2 regions of the Paraburkholderia sp. BR10936 genome follow, and region 1 is predicted to be linked to the other one. Evidence: riboswitches for the same ligand, from Rfam matches in the RefSeq annotation. Region 1 holds a riboswitch; the other holds the start of a gene.
The links. Region 1 has a riboswitch for manganese ahead of AB4Y36_RS13790 (TMEM165/GDT1 family protein). Riboswitches for the same ligand answer to the same signal wherever they lie in the genome.
Positions count from the first base shown of each region.

Region 2: another riboswitch for manganese. It lies ahead of AB4Y36_RS25020 (sodium:calcium antiporter); the one in region 1 lies ahead of AB4Y36_RS13790 (TMEM165/GDT1 family protein).

Region 1 is NZ_JBFRCM010000005.1:336,528-348,408, forward strand. It holds gene AB4Y36_RS13755 (SDR family NAD(P)-dependent oxidoreductase) at 1-504, shown strand, start outside; partial or broken gene AB4Y36_RS13760 (amidohydrolase family protein) at 571-891, opposite strand; partial or broken gene AB4Y36_RS13765 (ISKra4 family transposase) at 882-1,677, opposite strand; gene AB4Y36_RS13770 (hypothetical protein) at 1,783-2,247, shown strand; partial or broken gene AB4Y36_RS13775 (YncE family protein) at 2,497-2,847, shown strand; gene AB4Y36_RS13780 (permease) at 2,871-4,094, shown strand; gene AB4Y36_RS13785 (cation diffusion facilitator family transporter) at 4,187-5,047, opposite strand; gene AB4Y36_RS13790 (TMEM165/GDT1 family protein) at 5,225-5,815, opposite strand; yybP-ykoY riboswitch at 5,846-6,008, opposite strand; gene AB4Y36_RS13795 (metal/formaldehyde-sensitive transcriptional repressor) at 6,110-6,385, shown strand; gene dmeF (CDF family Co(II)/Ni(II) efflux transporter DmeF) at 6,393-7,682, shown strand; gene AB4Y36_RS13805 (DUF1289 domain-containing protein) at 7,686-7,886, shown strand; gene AB4Y36_RS13810 (YncE family protein) at 7,899-8,894, opposite strand; gene AB4Y36_RS13815 (MFS transporter) at 8,939-10,180, opposite strand; gene AB4Y36_RS13820 (twin-arginine translocation signal domain-containing protein) at 10,387-10,539, opposite strand; gene AB4Y36_RS13825 (chromate transporter) at 10,567-11,751, opposite strand; gene AB4Y36_RS13830 (chromate resistance protein ChrB domain-containing protein) at 11,748-11,881, opposite strand, start outside.
Region 2 is NZ_JBFRCM010000013.1:24,756-36,636, forward strand. It holds gene AB4Y36_RS25010 (TetR/AcrR family transcriptional regulator) at 1-48, opposite strand, end outside; gene AB4Y36_RS25015 (HPP family protein) at 211-1,302, shown strand; gene AB4Y36_RS25020 (sodium:calcium antiporter) at 1,321-2,319, opposite strand; yybP-ykoY riboswitch at 2,497-2,600, opposite strand; gene ugpB (sn-glycerol-3-phosphate ABC transporter substrate-binding protein UgpB) at 3,317-4,663, shown strand; gene AB4Y36_RS25030 (acyl-CoA dehydrogenase) at 4,781-6,628, opposite strand; gene AB4Y36_RS25035 (hypothetical protein) at 6,993-7,382, shown strand; gene AB4Y36_RS25040 (bifunctional diguanylate cyclase/phosphodiesterase) at 7,379-9,490, shown strand; gene AB4Y36_RS25045 (CoA transferase) at 9,487-9,705, opposite strand; gene AB4Y36_RS25050 (SDR family oxidoreductase) at 9,714-10,349, shown strand; gene AB4Y36_RS25055 (crotonase/enoyl-CoA hydratase family protein) at 10,362-11,126, shown strand; gene AB4Y36_RS25060 (aldolase) at 11,139-11,881, opposite strand, start outside.

The DNA.
Region 1 (11,881 bases):
GGAGTCGCACAACGCATGGGCGCGGTGGATGGCCTCGTGCACGCAGCCGGCTTCATGAAAACGGCGCGCATCGGCGAACTCGACGCAGCGAGCGGCGAAGCAATGTGGCGCCTGCACGTGGGCGCCGCCTCGGCGCTCGCCAATGCGCTCGTGCCCGCCATGCCCGGAGGCGGCCGCATCGTGCTGATCGGCAGCCGCGTGTCGGGGGGCTCCGCCGGGCGCAGTCAGTACGCCGCCGTCAAGGCCGCCATGGTCGGCATGGCGCGTTCGTGGGCCATCGAGCTGGCACCGCGCGGCATTACCGTCAACATCGTCTCGCCCGCCGCGACCGCCACGCCCATGTTGAACGACCCGAAGCGCACGTCCAGCGCGCCGGTCATGCCGCCGATCGGGCGCTACGTGACGGCGGAGGAAGTGGCCTCGATGGTCGCGTATCTGCTCGGCCCGCAGGCCGGCGCGATCACGGGCCAGCAGATCATGATCTGCGGGGGGAGTTCGCTGTAGGGCGGGCGTGGGTGCGGAGGCTGTCGCGCAGCGCGCGCCTCTGATCTTCTTTCGCCTCGCACGTGCTCAACGTCCTTGCGCAGTAAGGGCAGCGTCCAGTCGCGGATAGACACGGCGTGCGTTGCCTTCGTAGATCTTGAACCGCTGGTCGGGGTTCATGTCCGCGGCTTCGATATAGCGTTTCGTGTCGTCGAAATAGTGCTGCGTGTATGGATCGATGGCGCGCACCGCTCCTATCATCTCGCTCGCGAACAGGATGTTGTCGACGGGAACCACCTCGGTTAGCAATTCGATGCCGGGCTGGTGATAAACGCAGGTGTCGAAAAACACGTTGTTGAGGAGATGCGCTTCCAGGAGACCGCGCCAAAGCGGGGGCGCTATGCCGCGTTATTGTGAGCGTGCTTGTTGACCGCGAGCGTCGGATACCATCGCTCAAACGTGATCGCAACTGCTCATTCGGGACCGCCGTCCTCACCTGCAGAAGGGCATGCGCGGGAGCGGGCCGCCACGCCATCTGCTGCCGCTTCACAAAGCGCTTGCTGACCACCTGGTTGACCGCCGATTCGACGAAGCTCGAGGTGATCGGCTCGCCGTGACGATCCGTAGTTCACAATAAAGCTTTGGTTATTTTCGATGTAACCGATGAACTCCTCCAGTCTGGCCGGCAGCCTGACCTCCTCTGGACTGCCAACCGCGGCGAGTTCCCAGCCCACGCTTTCGAGCCGCTGCAGCGCCGCATAAGGGCAGCCGTGCCAGAGTGCCACTTTGCACTGCCTATCGATCATCGCTCCGATGGACGGCCGTTCGCCGCAATCCGGCAACCCCTTGATCACCTGTTCCAGATTCTGCACTCGCATGGCGACGTGAAACCAGTCGAGTACCTTATCGCCACAATCGCCAAAGTCGAGCTGGGCGCGACGCACGGTGTCGCCGCCGTCGGACAGGAAAGCTACTGGCTGGTCCGCACCGACACCCTCCTGGGCGAGAAACGTCAGCATCCGATCGGCGGGCGCGTGCTCGAGTGTATGAACGTATGCGAAGTTGTGTCCGCCGCCGTCATCGTGCAGTGATTTTCCGACGATCACTCCGAACCAGCCGTCCTGCTGTGTCCGGCCAGCCGAATATATCCGCGTCGATACCCACTGCGCGTACTGAACTGTATTGCGGAATAGCGTCGTTCGGCGCGCTATTGTTTCTACATGGCCCGCCGCGCCCCACACAGCCAAGTCTGAACGACGCGCCAGGCATACACGTGCGTTGGAGACGCGCCATGATGCGATGCTCGCCGATCATTCCGGCGCATGTTTGACGTGGGCGCGCGATGCCGGCTGGACCGTCATGGACACGATCGAGCCGGCGGAACTCGACCTTCGACGTCGGCGCCTGTTCGGATTCACGGGCGAGCGCCTGTGGTGCTGGATTTACCGCACCCGGGACAGGCAATTCGCAGCGCGACTGGCTGGAGCCCGGCTGCAGGCGGTCGGCGCCACGCCAGGTGACGCCATCACAGCGTTGCGCCGCAGCGCCGCTGACTATCAGCGCGTTTGCCACGTTACCCTGCCACACACCCCGGCTGTCCCGCTTGTCAGACCTGAACCCATTGCTCCGATGCTGGCCGACAGCTACCACGCGCTCGTTAGCGATGTCCGGCACTTCGGCGGCTTCTGGCGGGCGGGCCCGGAGCTGGGCGATGCTGCGCGCCGTTACCAGCGAGCCAGAATCGGCGGCGCGCGGCACCTCTAATGCATGCTCCACCGCGGTGTGGCCGATCGCGAAACAGCGCTGGACTGATAACCCGCATTTTCAGTCAAGCGTCTAAAACGCAGGAAACCTGTCACCGTGAAAACGCGCACGCAATCCTCCGATGTCGTCGTGCTGCGGTTCGTGACAATGACGTCGTGATTTCTTCGGACCTCAATGGCGATAAGCGCACGCAATCCAGTTTCCGTTGTAACGTGCCACGCCCACCGCATCAGGCAATTGTCTACAAGTCTCCCGGTGGGCATGACGGGTGCTGAATATGTCGCCGTTGTCGACTGGCGCGCACGCAAGGTCGTAAAAATCATTCGGACGGGAAAAGGGGCACACCACTTCCGGTCTCTTGCCGATGGCCAACATGTGCTCGTGACGAATCACGTGGGCACTACCATCAGCATCCTTGACCATACCCTGATGAACGTCGGGAGCATCACGGGGTTGCCACCAGGACCAGACGACATGGAGCTGAATCCAGACCGGCGATATCTGTGGGTCACGTTCCGCTTTACCCGTTACGTGGGCGTAATCAATGTCGGCAAGTCACCCCACGGCATCTACTTCTACAATCGCGCGCCATTGTTTTAGGCGCGCAATCCAGGGAGGTCGTGATGTACATTTTCGGCACACTGGGTCATGCCCTGTGGATGTCCTTCACCATGTTGTGGCAGATATTCTGGGGACTCAGCCTGGGGTTTCTCTTCTCGGCCGTCATCGAAGTGATGGTCTCGAAGTCTGAAATGTCAAGGCTTCTACCGGACAACTCCCCGCGCTCCATATCGCTAGCGAGCCTGCTTGGTGCCGCGTCATCATCCTGCTCCTATGCAGCCGTTGCCATGGCGCACTCGATGATTCGAAAAGGGGCCGACTTCAGTGCTGCCATGGCATTCCAGTTTGCCGCTACCAACCTGGTGCTTGAACTGGGCGTGCTCATGTGGGTGCTGATTGCGTGGCAGTTCGCCGCTGCCGAGTTTCTCGGCGGCCCAATCATGATTGTCGTGCTTGCCCTGCTGTTTCGCTTCCTTTTGCGAGATTCACTCAGAAAGCAGGCTGTCGAACAGGCGGACAAAGGTATCACCGGTAGCATGGAAGGGCATGCCGCAATGTCGATGGGCGAACAAAAAGGCACATGGAAACAACGCCTCACATCGAGGGACGGCTGGACAGCCATCAGCCATAACTACGTGATGAACTGGGTCATGCTATGGCGAGACATTGGCGTAGGATTGCTCGTTGCCGGCGCCTTAGCGGCATGGGTACCGGATAGCTTCTGGCAGAAATTCATTCTGGTCAGTCATCCAACCCTCGCCATGATATGGGGCGCCTTCGTCGGGCCACTCATCGCGGTCGCGTCATTCACCTGTTCGGTCGGCAACGTGCCACTGGCGGCCGTTCTGTGGAAAGGTGGCATCAGCTTCGGAGGCGTTGCCTCGTTCATATTCGGCGACCTCATCATCCTCCCCATTCTCAATATCTACCGGAAGTACTACGGCGGCAGAATGACGGCGTTCATGATAGCTACGTTCTACATCGCGATGGTTGTCGCCGCGCTTGTTGTCGAGGCCCTCTTTCAGCTGTTGGGCTGGGTACCTCACGAACGGCAGACGGCAGTTATCAATGTGGCGATCTCATTCAACTACACGACAGTACTGAACATCATCTTCGGTGTCGTGTTCGTGATGATGTCGGCGGTTTTTTTCAGAACCGGTGGCCCCGGGATGATGCGGATGATGGAAGGCGGCGAACACGATCGTCATCACGGTACTGGACACGACGCTCATTCCCGGTGGCATCGCCCCCCTGCAGATGACCGCCACTCCAATCATCAACAATAATTCCTGAACAGCGCGGCGGTTTGGCCGCGCATGGAAGTCAGAGAGCGTATGTCTGCGATGAACCGCGCAGTGCCCGCGCACTTTGTCACCGTTTACTTCAGCATGTCGTCCAGCCGCGGATCCTTGATTCCCGCGGGCGCGACGTGCGCAGTCACATCGGACGCGGGAAAGAGTCGCGCCACGGCTTTCTCGACACCGTCGGCAATTGCGTGTCCTTGCGCTACTGTCATCTGCCCATCGACCTCCAGATGGAACTCGACGAACACGCGGTCTCCACCATTGCGAGACGCGACCGCCGCCTCGATGCGCGTTCGTTTGGCCGCACCCAGCTCGCGATCTAGCAGTTGAACCAACGCACCCAGTGCCATGCCGCGAGCGTTCCACAGCATGTAGACAGAGATCGCGAGCGCGCCAAGCGCATCGGCGCGAGCCAATGCCAGGAAATGATTGAGCAGCAGCGCAACGAGCACGGTAACGTTGACGGCCACATCAGTGAGATAGTGCGCCCGATCGGCCGAGATGGCAGTCGAACCGGTGCGCCTCCCGACGAGGGTCTGCATGCCGACCAGCCCGGATGCCGCGAGAGTGCTGAACACGATCACCCAGATTCCGAGCCCTGTCTGGTTCAGCGGCTCCGGCCAGAGCAAACGTCTGACCGACTCGATGCCGAGCACAACCGCGGCCGCGCCAAGCAACAACGCCTGAACGAACGCCGCGATAGCCTCAGCCTTTCCGTGACCGTATCGGTGGCCGCGATCAGCGGGACGCGCGGCGTAGCGCACACCGAAGAAGGTCACGCATGACGCGACAACGTCCACCAGACCGTCCGCGGCCGAGGTGAGAAGAGAGATGGACCCTGTTGCGACCCATGCCCATATCTTGACCAGAACGAGGCCCAGGGCGACGACCAGCGCCACGATGGAAGACATGCGCCGCAGCGCTTCGTCGGACATTGGCAGGAGCCCCCGTGTGCGAAGCATCACCGTGATTCGTGCGGATTGTGCGGAACAGTCGTGGCAATCGCCCCCCAATCGCCAAGCCATGCAGCAAATATCGGCCCCGAGTCGTTGGCAGGCGGTCGGTTGGCAGCGAATCGCGCGATCCGGCTGCGTTCGCGTGCCCCCTGCCGCTCAGAAAAGCGGGTGGGCGTCTGGGTAAAGCGCCGTTCTGAGCGCGAAGCCGCCCAACACCACGAAGATGACGGCCGCCACAGCGTGCACCGCCTTCGTCGGCAAGCGATCTGCAAATTTGTGACCGAGATAAATAGCGGGCACATTGGCGAGCATCATGCCCAGTGTGGTTCCCGCGACCACACCAACGAATTCATGGAACCGCGCGGCGAGAGCGATCGTCACGATCTGCGTCTTGTCGCCCATCTCCGCGAGGAAGAACGTCACGACGGTGGTGCCGAACACACCGAAATGTCCCTTCGTCGTGACGGCATCCGCATCGTCGAGCTTGTCCGGAATGAGAATCCAGATGGCCATCAGGGCAAAAGATGCCACCACCGCCCAGTTCATGACATTGGGGTTGATGACACTCGCGAGCCAGGCTCCAAGCGCGCCTGAGCCGGCGTGATTGATCAGTGTCGCCACGAGGACGCCAAGCACGATAGGGACAGGCTTGCGGTAGCGTGCAGCCAGAACGAGCGAAAGCAGTTGGGTCTTGTCGCCGATTTCGGCGAGGCCCACGACGCTGGTCGAAACGAGGAAGGATTCCATGGGGTCGTTATCACCGGGCCGCGCAGTCAGAACGCGATGACAGATACCCCCGCGACCCGGCTAGGTGGGGATATACGTCATCGGTCTTGCCAGGCTTGCGCTGCACACGCCATGTCGCCAGTTAGCGGACAAGTATGTTGACGTGCGCCTCCAGACAACGCGCCTGGAGCGGCTACTCCCCGAAGAGTGCCGCGATTATCGAAGCATCGCGCCGTGTCCTGCAAGGATATCTTAGTATACCCCTCCACCCTATTATGTTAATATACCCCCCTACGCTATAACTGGAGGCGGAGCATGAGCCATACGATTCGCGAAAAGCAGAAACTGCTCAACCGGGTACGCCGCATCAAGGGACAGGTCGAGGCCATCGAGCGTGCGCTCGAGGACGAGCGCGGTTGCATGGACGTCCTGCAACTCATTACGAGCAGCCGCGGCGCGATGAACGGCCTGCTCGCGGTGGTTCTTGAAGACCATATCCGGACGCACCTTGTCGACGCAGAGCCGCACGACGACGAGCACGGCAGCGGCACCGAGCAACTGATCGAAGTAGTCCACAGCTACTTCAAGTGAGAGAAACATGAGTCAATTCGAGGATGCCGCCTTCGGGGCGGGACATGACCATATCTTCCTGGGCGCTGCCCACGAAGAGAACGAGCGCAGGACATGGATGGTGATTGCGCTGTGCAGCGCGATGATGGTGACCGAGATCGTCGGCGGAAGCCTTTTTGGCTCGCTTGCGCTCGTTGCCGATGGCCTGCACATGTCAACACACGCCGGCGCGATGCTCATCGCTGCGCTCGCGTATACGTACGCGCGAAAGCATGCGAGCGACAGCCGCTTCGTATTCGGTACCGGGAAGCTGGGCGATCTCGCGGGCTTTACCAGCGCCATTGTGCTCGCCATGATCGCGCTGCTGATCGGGTACGAGGCGGTTTCGCGCTTTCTCTCGCCCGTGCCCATCCACTTCGGCCAGGCGATCCCCATCGCCGTTCTTGGCCTGCTGGTGAATATTGCAAGCGTCTGGCTGCTCAGCGGCAACCATCACGGCCACAGTCATGGACATGGGCACAGCCACGGCCACGGGCACGGACATGAAGACGAACACGGTCATGAGGAAGAGGCGCATCGCATCTTCGGTACTGCTGGAGTTTTCGCCGTGTCGATCTTCGAAGATGGCGTGCCACCCGTCTTCCGTATTACGCCTGAGACGGCTTCGTCGAACCTGACCGCCGACGCGGTATCAGTCACGACGGTTCGCCCCGACGGTTCCCGTCAGACCTTCGCGTTTGCCGACCGTGGGAGCTATCTGGAGTCGAAAGATGACATTCCCGAGCCGCATGCATTCAGGGCGATTGTCGGCTTGCCCGATGGCGAGCAGTCAATCGAATTCGAAGAGCACGATCACAGTCACGAAGACGCACATGCTGCCGCGAACCGCGACCACAACATCCGCTCGGCCTACATTCACGTCATCGCAGACGCGGCAGTTTCCGTGCTCGCGATCATCGGCCTCCTGCTGGCCCGTGCGTTCGGCTGGGTCTGGATGGATCCGCTCGCAGGCGTGATCGGCGCCCTGGTGATTGCTAACTGGTCGTGGGGCCTGATGCGCGATACGGGAGGCATTCTGCTCGACATGAATCTGGATAAGCGCATGGCCGAAAACGTTCGTCACATTATTGAAGACAACGGTGACGCCGTGCTTGATCTCCATGTCTGGCGCGTCGGTCCGGGCCACATGAGTGCGGCGGTGTCAGTCGTCACCAGTGAAGCACAACGCAGCCCCGGCTTTTATCACGCGGCGCTCAAGCGCTTTAAGGGGCTGTCCCATGTGACGGTCGAAGTGAACGCCCCTCGCGCCGCCACGTAAACCATGGCTGCCAAATCGCCCTGCATCGACCTGTGCGCGTTCGATGGCAAGACCGGGTTCTGCACGGGCTGCTACCGGACGCGTGAGGAAGCTCGCGGCTGGAAAAAGATGACGGACCACCGGCGCCATCAGATCCTCAATGAAAGGTCCCGGCGCGAGGCAAAGCTGGGACGTGAAGCGACGCGGGCGTCGGAGCAGGACTGAAGACCGCACACCCTATCGCGGCGTCATGATCCGCAACACAGGATGTCCGTCGACATCTTTCAACGGAAAGTACGACCGGTGTGTCGCTGCATCGACAGCGACAACGTGCGCATTCGGTCCCACGTGCCCGTCGCCGATCTTCGACACGTGGGACGCGTCAACGCTGAACATCGACACGACGCCGCTCTCGCCAGCCACATAGACGGTGCGCAGTGCCGGATCGAACGCCAGGACGTCCGGATCGCCACCCGTGTCGAACGCCGAGACAACGTTCATTGAGCGCGTGTCGAACACGAGCAGCCGGTAATTGTCCTCACAGGCGATCAGCGCGAGGCGTGAGTCCGGGAGAATCAGCAGTCCGTGATTTCCCTTCGCGCCAGGCAGGTCGGTCCGGGAAACGATCACGTTCGTGGCCGGGTCGATCTCCACCAGCTGGCGTCGCGTCTGCACGTTGACGAAGATGTGTCTCGAAACCGGATCGTATTGCGAATTGCCGGCCTCCCCGTCGAGCGGAATCGTCGCAATACGCCGGTTGCCCGGGACATCGATCACCGTCTCGGTCTCACCAGTCTCGTCCGAGACGTAGAGCCGGCGCGCGTCGCTCGCATACGCCATGCCGTCCGGATAGACGCCGCCGGGCACCCGGGCGGTGATCTTCAGCGTACGCTCGTCGATCGCGACAATCTCGTTCGTGCCGGTCGCGGACGCATAGACGCGGGACAGTTCGGGCACGGCGAGCACGCCATGCACCGCCGAGACGCCAGCCACGCGTGCGACGACCCGCGAGGCCAGGGTATCGAACACCACGACCTCGCTGTCGCCCAGGTGCGCGATGAACAGCAGATGCCGGCCAGGGTCATAGCTTTCATAGTCGAACCGGGACGCACGTCCTGGCAGTGGCACGTCCTCAATGTGCTTCAGTGGCAGATTGCCGACTTCCGCGTCATCCGCTCCGTGCGCCACACAACCCGCGCCGCCCCCGGCCACAACCGCGAACGCGAAAACCATGGAAATGAGTTGCACGACGAAGCGATGGTCTGGGTGTGCCCGTTTCACGATGAACCTCCGTCCGGCCTGATGTGCCGAAAAGCGGCGAGCACCGCGAGATCGTAGGCAATCTTGAGCGTGCCGCACGCCACGAGGGGCGCGCCGAGCCACCCCAGGCCCAACAGCGCCCCCGAGAGAGTTGGCGCGACGGCCGCCGCGAGGCTACGTGGCACTGCCGTAAAGCTCGCAGCGGCCGGACGTTCGGGCGGTGTCACGACGGCCATCACGTAGGCACTCCGGGTCGGCACATCGAGCTGCGAAAGCGCACTGCGCGCCAGCAACAGCGCGAGGGTCAATGGCAGCGTGGGCGTGAAGGCGGCAGCGATCAGGCACACGCTCGACGGAATGTGGGTGAATACCATCGTGTTGAGCAGGCCGATCCTTCGGGCAATCGGAGCAGCTGCCAGTTGCGAACCGGCGCTCAGCAACCCGGACCAAAAAAAGAACTGCCCTGCGGCGGCGAGAGACACGCCAAAGCGCTGGATAAGCCACAGCGTCAGCAGGGAATTCACGAGCAGGCCCCCGGCAAACGCGTCGACGCTGAACAGCAACGCGAGACGTGAAACGATACCGCGCGACGGGCCGAGAGGCGTCCGGACTGCCGCCACGTGGGCCTCGCGCTTTGGCAGCCGGAGGTACAGCAGGAAGACGACGATGCCCGTTATCGCATAGCCAATGAACATCGCGCGCATGGCGAAGAGCGCGGAAACGCCAGCATGCGCAGCAAGCCAGTCCGGGAGCCCCGCGAGCAGAGCGCCGAGTGCCGCCGAAAGGCCGCCCACGAGGCTGTAGCGCGCGAAGAGCACAGTTCGGGCGTCGCCCTTCGCTGCTTCTGCGAGGCGCGCGTGCTCAAGCGGCAGGAAAAGGCTGACGTCACCCGAACTCGGGTTGAGCGTGCCGACAAACGCCACCACGAGCAGCGGCCAGAATGACGACAGGAAACCAAACGCAAGACCGGTTGCCGCCATCAGGGCTGCAGCGAAGAGCAGCAGTGCACGCTGCGGGTAACGGCTACCCAGCAGGCCGACAACAATCGTCGCCGCGGCCGAGCCGAGCAGTGTGGCGCTGCCGATCAGGCCTACCGTGAGTTTCCCGAAACCAAGCGACAGAAGATAGGCGGGCAGCAGCACCGCGACAAAGCCGTCGCAGATTCCGCGCAGACTCCGCGCGGCGAGCAGCAGCCACGCGCTTCGGTCCACGCCCGCAGGCGGGAGCAGGATCGACAATGCCGCCCTGGCTGGAGTCATCGCAATACCCTGATTTTCATCGTGTGCAGGATGTGGCTGGACAGCTGATAGGCGGGTTCCCTGAATGGATCACCAGCCCGAAGCCGCCGGTCTCGCGTGCCCTGACGAGCCCTTCCTCTGCCCTGTTCGCTGCTGCGGCGGCCGGCTTGTGATGGAAGTTGTAAGGGGGTTCCGCCGTGCGGGCATCAATGACCGCTTCGAGCGCATTAGAGGCAAACGGCCGTGGGGAGCGCATTGACGAGCCTGTCGAAATGGCCCGGCACGCTGGTCGCGTGGACCATCCGCGCCTGGGCCAGCATCATCCCTGCACCGGCAGCGCCAGAATCGTGCAAAAAGGTACGTCGCGATTTCATGTGCATTCCTCGCAGGTTTCCCGCGCGCGGTGGTCACCGGGCGTGCAGATGGAGAAGCGGATAGAGGACGAGGCCAATCAGGGCGGCAGCGACGACGATTACGGGCTCAGGCAGCTTCCTGAAGCGCCACAGCAGCAGCATGCCTGCGATCGCAATCAGCGCGGTTGGCCAGTCGATGACCGAACGTCTGGCAATGATGACGACCGAACCGGTAATTGCCCCCACGGCCGCAGCGGTAATGCCATCGACAAACGCCTTCACGGCAGGCAGCCGCCCGTATTTCTTGAAGTACGGTGCGGGCAGCACGGTGAACAGGTAGCACGGCAAAAACGTGCCGAGTGCAGCGACGCAGGCACCCGCCAACCCTGCAACCAGATAGCCGATGAAACCTACCGTGATGACAACCGGCCCTGGCGTGATCATCGCGACAGCCACTGCATCGACGAACTGTCTGTCGTTGAGCCAGTGGTGCTCGGTCACCACGCCACCGTAGAGAAACGGCACGATCGCGAGACCCGAACCAAACACGAACGCGCCCGCCTTTGTGAAGAAAAGACCAATCTGGCCGAGTAGCGGGAGATCCAGTCCGCTGAAGACGCCAGCAAGCGCGGGTGACTGGGTCACGGCTAATGCGTTGAACCCGCCTTTACCCAACCATCGAGGCGGTGACCGGCGCAGCCAGTTGACGACGCCGCCCGCGATGAAGAGCCACGCGATTTCGGATTCCGTGGCGACCGTTACCACCGCGAGGGTCAGGTAGATGACCCAGAGCAGCCGGTCTGCGCCGAGCGTCTTTGTTGTCAGCTTGTACGCGCTCATCGCGATGATGCCGACTACCGCCGCGCCTACGCCATAGAAAACCGCCTGCATCCACGACAGCCCGCCGTAATGCGCGTAGGCCCAGCCTAGCGCGACGACCATCAGGAACGAAGGCAGCACGAAGGCGAGTCCCGCGACCGTCGCTCCCAAAAGGCGGTAGTGCACGAAACCGAGGTAGATGCCAAGCTGCGCGGCAAGCGGGCCGGGCATCATCTGCGCCAGCGCCAGGCCTTCGCGATAGTCCTCCTCCGCAATCCAGCCGCGGTGCTCGACCAGATCGCGGCGCATGTAGCCGACGAGCGCAACCGGTCCGCCAAAGCCAACCGTACCGAGCTTCAGCATATAGAGCGCCATCTGTCCGAGCGTGTAGCCTGGCACGTGTGCGGTCGTTGTGCTCATGGGCGTCGTCCTGAATCGCCACCTTTTTCGCTCGCCGCGAAGTGCGTGTACATCGAATCGAGCACTGGACTCATGGCATCGAGCAATTCATCGTCGCCGGCCGAGCGCTCCCGAGTACCGGCCATGACCG
Region 2 (11,881 bases), on a different contig from region 1:
GTCGAATTCGCGTGGACGGCCGGGGCCAGAACGGGTATCGGATTTCATGTCGTCATTCTAGACCAATCGATTCCGAATTGCCGAGAAAAATGTGCGTGGCGAATCCAAACATGCATACAGGATGAATTATATGTACGCACAGAAATATCAATTGTTGATATTCGGCGCGCGTCGGTAATCTGGCCGACATACTGACCAGCAAGCCCCGCTATGACCCGCACCGCGCTCATCGAATGGTTCACGAGTTTCGTGCCCAACCCGGCTGCGCCGCAATGGCGCGAGCGGGGGCGACGCTGTGGCGGAGCGTTGATCGGCATCGCGTTCACGGGACTCGCAACCCAAGTGACGTTCGGCGCGGCGGGCAATATCCCGTTGCTCGTGGCGCCCATGGGCGCATCCGCGGTGCTGCTGTTCGGCGCATCGGACAGCCCGCTTGCGCAGCCGTGGTCGATTCTTGGCGGCAACTTCGTCTCTGCGCTGGTGGGCGTGGCGTGCGCGCAATGGATCGCATCGCCGGTCGCGGCGGCTTCCGTGGCGGTGGCGCTCGCGATCTGCGCGATGTTCCTGTGCCGCTGCGTCCATCCGCCTTCAGGCGCGGTCGCGCTGACCGCCGTGCTCGGCGGCCCCGCGGTTCACGCGCTCGGCTTTCACTTCGTGATCGCGCCTATTGCGTTCCAGTCCTTCGCGTTGCTCAGTGCGGCGCTGGCCTTCCACGCGCTGACCGGGCACCGCTATCCGCGCGCTGCGTTTCGTCCCACGCCGGAAGCCGCTGCCGCGCCGCTTGCCGTGCTGTCGCAACAGCGACTCGCGCCGCTGGATTTTCCGCAAAAATCGTTCGAACAACTAACTTGCGAGGAGATCATGTCGATCGGCTGTCCCGCCGTGCCCGCAACAATGGGCGCGCGTGCGGCGCACGAGATGTTCCGCCGCCACGGTGCTTCGACGCTCCCCGTGGTCGATGCGATGGATCGCGTGGTCGGCGTCGTCACGCATCACGCGCTCGGCGACCTTGCGCCGGCGGCTGGCCTCAAGCGATTCAGGAACACGCTGCGTCGCGCGGCGCAGCGCGAATCGGCGCGCGTGGAAGAAACGGTCGAAGCCGTGATGGCAGCCGGCGTGCACGCCGTCCATCGGGCCACGCCGCTCGCGCATCTGGTGCCGATTTTTGTCGAGCATGCCTACCACGACATTCCAGTGATGGACGATGCGCGTCGGCTGGTTGGCGTGGTCAGGCATTCGGACATGATCCGCTGGCTCCATCACCACGCGGGCGTTGCCCAGGCCGCCGCCGAGGCAGCCTGAGCCTGGCGTCTGGCCGCGTCACACCACGAACAGCAACACCGCGAACACTGCATAGAGCCAGCCGACATGTGTGAGCTGACGGCTACGTACCTTCGGCGCGCGAAACGCCCATTGCAGGATCAGGATGGCGATCATGGTCGTCACGGCCGCGAGAATCGAAGGCGTGCCGAGATGCCACGGCGTGAAGAAGAGGCCGAACGCCGTGGGAATGGTGGCCTGAATCATCATCGCGCCGCTGATGTTCGCCAGCGCCAGCCGCTCCTTGCCCTGGCGCACCCAGATGATCGCGTTCATGATCTCGGGCAGCTCGGTGGCGATCGGGCTGAACAACACGGCGGTCAACTGCGGGCTCAGACCGAGCCACGGTCCCACCGCGCCGATCTGCTGCACGAACAGATGCGAGGCCGCGAAGATCACCGCGAGCGCGCCCAGCGTCTGCAGCAGAATCCACACCATGGCCGGATTGTCGTCGTGCGGGCGCAGCTTCAGCGGCTCGAGATCGCCTTCCACCTCGCCGCTATCTTCGGCGGAAAGCTCCTTCCAGCAGTAGAACGCGTAGGCCGCGAGAAACGCGATCCCCAGTACCGGCTTGAAGCTGAACACCACGAGCCCGAGCGCGATCTTCGCGACGAAGATTGCGAGGAACCAGAGCTGGTCGCGGCGCAGACGGCGTGTATTGACGTCGACGGTGGCCGCGCGCTCGCGCCCCACGCGCTTTGCTGTCGCTAGCAACGCGAAGCCCACGACGGCATAGGCGATCGTGCTGAGCGCGAGCGGGCCGCCAATCGCGGCGCCTACGCCGATTTCCTTGTGCGCGGGATCGCCGCCGAAAGCGACGGCAACGAGCGTGACCACGCTCTCGGGCAGCGCCGTGCCGAATGCGGCGAGGATCGTGCCGGTTGCGGTTTGCGTGACCTTGAGCTTGTGGCCGAGCCACTCGACGCTATTGACGAACGTCTCGCAGGACAGGTAGATGATGCCGGCCGCGGCAATGAGCAAGGCGAACGTCAAGATCATGACGTTCGCTCCGTGGCGCAAATGAGGAGGTGAAGCGGGGCGAGACGAGTCATTATTTTTGCCGTGATGTGCGAGCCGGGCACCGAAACCATGACGCTTCCCTTCGCCCGGCCCGGGTGAAAGGGAAAACGTCATAGGTCTCGTCAGGCCGCGCTATTGCAGCGATGCGCTGCAATGATCCGCAATACGGCTGCCGGCGCCATGGTGCAGGGGCACCAATTATGTTGACGGCGGCGCAACGCCGAAGCAGGCGTTGCAGACTACTCCCCTAAGACAGGGGGCGATTATAGCCGAAGTTCATGGCGGCGAGCGATTTCCGGCGCGCCCGCCGCGGTGCCTCGCGCGAAGCGAACCCGAACTTGTGACGCAGCGCGGCCATCACCATCGCCTGCTTGTCGTTGCTCGCATCGTTGTCGAAGTCGCCGAACGAGGCGACCGCGTTGACGAGCTCGCCCGTGTCCGCGTCGATCGTCTTGCCCGACGCGTTCTGGTGGCCCGCGAGCGCTCGAAAGCTGGGTCGCGTTGCTCGACGTGAGCGGTCTCGATTTGCGTGCGCTGCGCGAGCCGCTCGACCCGCGCAGCGGCAAGCCCGCTTCTGTGCTGTTCATGGCGCAGCGGCGCGGCTGACACCGCCCCACGCGCCGCTGCAAACGAGGAGGCAAGGTGCCGACGAGGGCGCGCCCGGGCTGCGCCCGCACTATCACCCGAACTACTACGGCGCGTACTTTCGCGACCCCGAAGGCAACAAGTTCTGCGTCTGTTGCCACGATCCCGCGGACCATTGACACCGCGCGGCAAGCCATCACACGGGCGTCCCATTCGCTGTGCTACCCTTGCCCTGCCTTGGGCCGAGGGTGCCGTGCACGCGTGCAAACGACCGCCGGCGGACGGTCCGATGTATCAAAGTCGAAAATCGAAGTCCTGAACCAAAGTCCCGCGCCGCGCCTCCTCGCGCGCATGCGCCGGGACAACGACCAATAACAGGAAGAAGACCCAGATGAAAAAGCACGAGATACAACGCGCAGGTTCGCGCGGCCGCTTGCGCGCGCTGATCGCCGCCGCGGTGCTGGCGGGCGGCGCTCAAGCCGCGCATGCCGCCACGGAAATCCAGTTCTGGCATGCCATGGAGTCCCAGCTCGGCGAACGCGTGAACGCGATCGCCGAACAATTCAACGCGTCGCAAAGCGAATACAAGATCGTGCCCGTCTTCAAGGGCACCTACGACCAGACGCTCGCTGCCGGCATCGCGGCTTATCGCAGCGGCGACGCGCCCGCCATCCTCCAGGTGTACGAAGTCGGCACCGCCACGATGATGAACGCAAAGAAGGCCGTGCTGCCCGTGTACGACGTGATGAAGACCGCCGGCGTGCCGCTCGACGAGAAGGCCTTCGTGCCGACCATCGCGAGCTATTACAGCGATGCCAGGACGGGCCATCTGGTGTCGATGCCGTTCAACAGCTCGACGCCGGTGCTCTACTACAATCGCGACGCTTTCAAGAAGGCCGGCCTGCCCGACGCGCCGCCGAAAACCTGGCCCGAAGTCGCCGAAGCCGCCGCGAAGCTGAAGGCCTCGGGCATGAACTGCGGCTTTATCACGGGCTGGCAGGGCTGGATCCAGATAGAGAACTACAGCGCGTGGCAAGGCGCACCGATCGCGACGCGCAACAACGGCTTTGACGGCCTCGACGCGCAACTCGAAATCAACAAGCCGTTGCAGGTCGCGCATATCGCCTTCCTGCAAAACATGGCGAAGCAGGGCACCTTCACCTATGTGGGCCGCAAGGATGAAGCCACCGCGAAGTTCTATAGCGGCGACTGCGGCATCATGATGGGCTCGTCGGGTGCGCTGGCGAACGTGCAGCAGTATGCGAAATTCAAGTTCGGCACCGGCATGATGCCGTACGATCCGAGCGTGAAGGGCGCGCCGCAGAACGCTATCATCGGCGGGGCGAGCCTGTGGGTGCTGGGCGGCAAGAACCCCGAGGTCTACAAGGGCGTGGCGAAGTTCCTCGCGTACCTGAGCTCACCGGCCGTGGCCGCGAAGTGGCATCAGGACACGGGCTATCTGCCGGTGACGAAGGCCGCGTACGAACTCACGCAGCAACAAGGCTTCTACGCGTCGCATCCCGGCGCCGACACGGCCACGAAGCAGATGCTCAACAAGCCGCCGCTGCCGTGGACCAAGGGCCTGCGTCTTGGCAACATGCCGCAGATCCGCACGATCGTGGACGAGGAACTCGAACAGGTGTGGACGGGCGCCAAGACGCCGCAACAGGCGCTCGATTCGGCCAACTCGCGCGGCAACGATCTGCTCAGGCGTTTCGAGCAGCAGGCCGCGAACTGACGGCCCGACGCACGTGAAGTGAACCGATGCCTCGCGTGCGGCATCGGGCAGCGCCTCAAAAGGCCGACGCCAGTCCGGTCTTTTGGGGCGCCTGGCTTTCGCTCCGTGATCGCGGCTTTAGAACCACGCGTCCTGCATGTCGAGCGTGGTGCGGTCGAGCGAGGCGAGCAGATCGAACTGCGCGCCGGTTTTCGGCAACTCCCATGCGAAGAAGTAAGCGGCCGCCGCGAGCTTGCCGCGATAGAAGTCCGCCTCCTCGCCGCCGGTTTTGGCGAGCGCCGCGCGTGCCACGAGCGCCTGTTCGAGCCACACCCAGGCGAGGACCACGTGGCCGAACGCTTCCAGGTACACCGAAGCATTGGCGAGCGTCACCGCCGGGTCGCCGGCTGCCCACAACCGCCGCGTGACTTGCGTGAGCCGCTCGAGTGCGGCTGCGAGCGTGCTTGCGTGGGCGGCCTCGTCTGCCGTGCCCGAAGCGTGTGCGCGTTCGAGCGTAGCCTGCACGCGCGCCACGAAGACCTTGAGCGCCGCACCGTCCTTGATGACGACCTTGCGGCCGAGCAGGTCGAGCCCCTGAATGCCATGCGTGCCTTCGTGGATCGGATTGAGACGGTTGTCGCGATAGAACTGTTCGACGTTGTACTCGCGCGTGTAGCCATAGCCGCCGTGCACCTGGATGGCGAGGTCGTTGGCCGCGAGACACCATTGCGAAGGCCAGCTCTTCGCGATGGGGGTGAGCAGGTCCAGCAGCAGTGAGAGCGGTTCGCGCGCCGCGCCGCTGGCAGCACCCGCTTCGTCCACGAGTTTGGCGCACCAGAGGTTGAGTGCGAGCGCGCCTTCCACGTAGCTCTTTTGCGCGAGCAGCATGCGGCGCACGTCGGCGTGCTCCACGAGCCTCACCTGCGGCGAAGCCGGATCTTTGCCCGCCGCGCCCACGGGACGCCCTTGCGGACGGTTGCGCGCGTAATCGAGCGCATACAGATAGCCGGTATAGCCGAGCATCGTCGCGCCGAGCCCCACGCCAATGCGCGCCTCGTTCATCATGTGGAACATGTACGCGAGCCCGTGATGCGGCTCGCCCACGAGGTAGCCGATCGCGCCCGCGCGGCCGCCCGGCGTGTGCTGCGTGCCTTCGCCGAAATTCAGCAGGCAGTTCGTCGTGCCGCGATAGCCCATCTTGTGATTGAGGCCTGCGAGCACGACGTCGTTGCGCTCGCCGCGCGAGCCGTCCTCGTTCACGAGGTACTTGGGCACGACGAACAGCGAGATGCCTTTGACACCCGCAATGAGCTTGCCGTCGGGACCGGGAATCTTGGCGAGCACGAGGTGCACGATGTTCTCGGCAAGCTCGTGCTCGCCACCCGAGATCCACATCTTGTTGCCGCGCAGACGATATTGCGCGCCGAGCGGGGAGTCGCATTCGAAGTCGGCCCGCGTGGCGACATCCGAAAGCGACGAACCCGCTTGCGGCTCGGAAAGGCACATCGTGCCGAAATAGCGGCCTTCCAGTTCGGGGCGCACGAAGGTGTCGATCTGCTTTGCACTGCCATGCGCGAGCAGCAGGTTCGCGTTGCCGATGGTGAGGAACGGATAGGCGCTCGTGCCGACGTTCGCCCCCTTGAACCACGCGAAGCCTGCCTTCTCGACGACGAGCGGCAACTGCATGCCGCCGTATTCGTAGTCCTGACCTGCGGCCATCAGGCCTGCGTCGCTGAACGCCTTCAACGCCGTCTTGACCTCGGGGATGATCGTGACCGTTTCGCCGTCGAAGTGCGGTTCGTACTGATCGTTCTTCTTGTTGTGCGGCGCGAAGAGGTCAGTGGCGATCTTCTCGCAGGTGTCGAGCGCGGCGTCGAAGGTCTCGCGCGTGTGATCGGCGTAGCGCGGAATACGCGTGAGGCTTTCGACATCGAGCCATTCGTAGAGCAGGAAGTTCAGATCGCGGCGGGAAAGGATCAGCGACATGGCGGAACGGTCTCGCATCTTGAGAGGAGAAGGCTGCTAGCGTACCTAAAATAGAACGGTCGTGCTATTGGTGGTTTCTCCAGCGATAAACGGGGCTCGTTCGGCAAGCGGCAAATAAACGGGACCAAAACATTGCAAACGTTTGCAAATACCTGTCCCATAAAGGGTTTCCTGAAGTTTATTGATTTGCTGCCGTAAACTCGTGCGCGGTCCCGATTTTCCTGTCGAGCCCGCCAACGAGTCGCGCCGATGCCTTTACGGCGGCTCTTTTTGCAGCCGAATTCAACCAGGCGCATCAAGGTCCATCAGCTGCCGCCGCATTAACGCCTACCTGCAACTTTTCTTCCTCATTCAAGTGTCGTTCATGCTGGCAGATTCGCCGGATCGCGCGCAGTCGCTTCGACTGTCCGGCTCGCAACCGCGCGTGGCCATTCGCGCGCTCGACGACGTCGCGCGCGCCGCCGACGCGATCATGTATTCGTGCCTCGCGGTGGACGGCGTTCCGGCCAGCGCGCCCACGGCGGTCGCGCTCAAGGGGGCGATCGCCCAGATGGCGCGCGCCATGCAGGAGGTCAGCACGAGCACGGCGCACGTGGAGCAGGCCGCGCTCGAAATCGCGGAAGGCAACGCGAACCTGAGTGCGCGTACCGAACACCAGGCGGGCAGCCTGGAAGCCGCGCGTGCGGGCGAACAGGGACGCGGCTTCGTCCGACGTCCGGGTGAACGAGTGGTGAACAAGGAGATCTTCCCATGATGAGCGTGGCGGGCTGCATCGTCTACAAACACAACCTGTGGCTCGTCGTCGTCGCGCTGCTGATCTGTGCCGCGGGCTCGTGGGTCACGGCGCGGCTCGTCCTGCGCGCGTTCGCCACGCGATCGCTGCAGCACATGGGCTGGTCGTTCATCGCGGCCGTCGTGGCCGCCGCCGATATCTGGTGCACGCACTTCGTCGCCATGCTCGGCTTCGAACCGGGCGTGCCGATCGCCTTCGACCCCGTGCTGACCATCACGTCGCTGCTCATCGCGCTCGTGGGTAGTTTCGCGGGGTTCCTGCTCGCCACGAGCCACGCCGCGAACCGTCTCACGCGTGCTGCGCCCGCGCTGGGCGGTGCGATCGTCGGGCTGGCGGTCGCGCTCATGCATTACGCGGGCATGCTCGCGTATCGCGTGGAAGGCATCGTGATCTGGAATCGCGTCGGGATCGCCTTGTCGATCGTGTTTGCAGTCGCAATCAGCGCGCTCGCGCTGCATCTCGCGGGCGTGGCCGCTCGGCGCCCGCAGGAGAACGCGGCCAGCGCGCGGGCGAGCGCCGACGCGTCCGCGCGCCTCGTGGCGGGCGTGCTCGCGCTCGCCATCGCCGCGCTGCACTTCACCGGCATGTCCGCGTTCCAGGTGGTGCCGATGCCGCTCGACGGACACTTTTCGAATCCCGCCGCGTTGCACGCGCTCGCGCTCGCCGTGGCGTGCATGGCGCTCGTGATCGCGGGTGCAGGCTGCGTGAGCTTTCTGCTCGACGACAGCGTGCGCGCCGAATCCGTCGAGCATCTGCGCACGATGGCGATGAGCGACATGCTCACCGGCCTGCCCAATCGCGCGAGCTTCAACGCACGCATCGACGCCGAACTGGCGCGCACGCAGGACACCCGCAAGCTGGCGCTCATCGGCATCGACCTGAACCGCTTCAAGGAAATCAACGACCTGCACGGCCATCACGCTGGCGACGAAGTGCTGCGCATTCTCGCGCGGCGTCTTTCGAGCCTGATGCGCGAAGGCGAGTTCGTGGCGCGCGTGGGCGGCGACGAGTTCGTGGCGCTCACGCGCTTCTCCTCGCGCGATGATCTCGGCGATCTGCTCTCGCGCCTCGAAACCGCGCTGTACCGGCCGGTGCGCTACGACGACGCCGAAGTGCTCTCGGGCGCGAGCCTTGGCGTCGCCATCTATCCCGACGACGCCACCACCAAGACCGTGCTCATCAACAACGCCGACCTCGCCATGTACCGCGCGAAGGCGGATCTGGCGCAGTCGGTGTGCTTCTATGAGCCGGCGATGGACGAGATCGCGCGGGCGCGCCGCTCGCTCACGCACGACTTGCGCGAGGCGCTCGCGCGCGGGCAGCTGAGCGTGCACTACCAGGTGCAGACCTCGATCGCGAGCGGCGAAATTTGCGGCTATGAAGCGCTGCTGCGCTGGGAGCATCCGCGGCTCGGCTTCATCTCGCCCGCCGAATTCATTCCGCTCGCCGAAGAGAACGGCCTCATTCTCGGCATTGGCGCCTGGGTGCTGCGTGAGGCCTGCACGCGCGCCGTTTCGTGGTCGCCGCCGTACAAGGTGGCGGTGAATCTTTCGCCCGTGCAGTTCTCGCACGCGGACCTGCCGAAGCTCGTCGAGACCGTGCTGGTCGAGACCGGCCTCGCGCCCGAGCGGCTCGAACTGGAACTGACCGAGACGACCATTTTCGCGGACCGCGAGCGCTCGCTCGACGTGCTGCAGCGAATCAAGGCGATCGGCGTGAGCATCGCGCTGGACGACTTCGGCACCGGCTACTCGTCGCTCGACACGCTGCGCTCGTTCCCGTTCGACAAGATCAAGCTCGACCAGTCTTTCATCAGCGAGGCCGAGTCGAGCCGCCAGGCCACCGCGATCATTCGCGCAGTGCTCGCGCTCGGCAAGAGCCTCGGCATTCCGGTGCTGGCCGAAGGCATCGAAACCGAGGCGCAGCTTACGCTGCTCGCCGACGAAGGCTGCGACGAAGTGCAGGGCTATCTGCTCGGCCGCCCGGCGCCGCTGAGCCATATCGTGGCGAGCGGGCAACTGTCGCTGCTCGCCGACGACGAAGCAGCGCTGGGCGCGGTGCGAGGTTAAGCGCTCTCGCCGCCGTAGTCCACGAAGCGCGGCGCGCATTGCGGCTGCCATGCGCCGCCGCTCTGCGCGAACGCGCCGCGCGCCACGTTGTGCGCATCGAGCGGCGCTTCCGCAAGACCCAGCACGGGCGTGACGCATGCGTCGCTGCCTTCGAACACGGCGGTCCATTCATCGCGTGTGCGCGTGGCGACCGTCTGGGCGATCCGTTCCTGCACGCGCGGCCGTGGCCGATGAACTCGGCGCGCGCGCGAGCTTCGTGCCCGCCGACGTGACGAGCGCCGACGACATGAACGCCATATTCGAGGCGGCTACGAAGCGCGGCACGCTGCGCTCGCTCGTGCATTGCGCGGGTCGTGGCGGCGCGGTGCGCCTGATCGCGAAGGACGGCTCGCCGGGCTCGCTCGAAGCCTATGAGAACGTGGTGCGCGTGAATCTCTTCGGCACTTTCAATGCGCTGCGCCTCGCGGCGGCGGCGATGGCGCGCAACGAGCCCGATGCCGGAGGCGAGCGCGGCGCTTGCGTGCTCACGGCTTCGGTGGCGGCGTACGAAAGGCAGATCGGGCAGGTGCCGTATGCGTCGTCGAAGGCGGGCGTGGTGGGCATGACGCTCGTGGCCGCGCGCGACCTGGCAAGCAAGGGCATCCGTGTGTGCACGATCGCACCTGGTCTCTTCGACACGCCGCTGCTCGCGCGCCTGCCCGAGGAAATTCGCGAATCGCTCGGTCGCATGGTGCCGTTTCCGCCGCGTCTGGGTGAAGCTGACGAATTCGCCGCGCTCGCGCTGCACATTCTCGAGAATCCGATGCTCAACGGCGAGACCATTCGCCTCGACGGCGCGATTCGCATGCAGCCGCGCTGAGCGAGGCCGACCATGAGCGACGAATTGCTGATCGAATTCTGTGACGGCATCCAGATCCTCACGATCAAACGTCCCGAGGCACGCAACGCCTGCACGAAGGCGGTGGCCGGAGCGATAGCCGCCGCGCTGGACGAACTGGAACAGCGCGACGATCTGCGGCTTGCCATCATCACCGGCGCGGGCGGCACGTTTTGCGCGGGCATGGACCTGAAGGGCTTTCTCGAAGGCGAACGGCCGAGCCTGCCGGGCCGCGGCTTTGCCGGGCTCACTGAAGCGCCGCCGCGCAAGCCGCTGATTGCGGCGGTCGAAGGCTATGCGCTCGCGGGCGGCTTCGAAGTCGTGCTGGCGAGCGATTTCGTCGTGGCCGCGAACAACGCGCAGTTCGGTTTGCCCGAAGTGAAGCGCGGGCTATGCGCCGCGGCTGGCGGATTGTTGCGTCTGCAACAGCAGGTGCCGGAGCGTATCGCGATGGAGCTCGTGCTTACCGGCGACATGTTCGGCGCCCAGCGGGCCTTCGAGTTCGGCCTCGTCAACCGTCTCACCGCGCCGGGCGAAGCGCTGGCGGGCGCACTCGAACTCGCGCAGAAGATCGTGGCAAACGGCCCGCTCGCGGTGGCCGCGAGCAAGCGCGTGATGCGCGAGTCGCGAGACTGGCCCAGTACGGAGATGTTCGCGCGTCAGCGCGAGATCACGGACCCGGTGTTCGCTTCCGCCGACGCGCGAGAGGGCGCGGCGGCGTTCGCGGAGAAGCGCAAGGCAGTGTGGCAGGGGAGGTAGGGCGGCCTTTTGTCAGGCATGCGTGAGGGTTCTTCGCAGCGCCGCGAAGAACAACTCCGACTGCAATCGCTCGCCCTGAATCTGGTCGGCCACGCGCTGCGCGAGTTCGGGCGCCACGGGCCGCAACGCGCGCCCGGTCGAGCCCGCGAGCACCTGCGCGGCGCAGGCGCGCTCCAGGTAATAGAGGTCGTCGAACGCGTAGTCGACGCGCTCGCCGCACACTACCACGCCGTGATTGCCGAGGAAGCCGATGTCCTTGCCGTCGAGCGCATGCGCAATGCGCTCGCCTTCTTCGGGGCCGAGCGCGAGGCCGTTGTACTCGCGGTCGAGGGCGACGCGGCCGTGATAGCGCATCGCGTTTTGCGACAAGGTCGTATCGAGCCCGCAGTCCACCGTGAGCGTGAGGGCGGTCGCATACGGCATGTGCGTATGCAGCACGCAGGCCTTCTTCGCGATGCCGTGGATGGCGGCATGAATGAACATCGCCGTCGGCTCAACGGCATGGCGGCCCGCCATCACGTCCCCCTGTGCGTCGACGATGACGATATCGTCGGCCATCACCTCGCTCCACATCAGGCCGCGCGGGTTCAGCAGAAAGAGGCCGTCTTCGCCGGGAAGCGCGACACTGAAGTGATTGCAGACGCCCTCACCCAACCCGAAATGCGCGGCGGCACGCAGTGCGAGCGCGAGGTCCGCGCGCAGCGTCGCGATTTCCGGGTGGTGGAACAAGTCTTCGCTTTCAATGGATCCAGCAT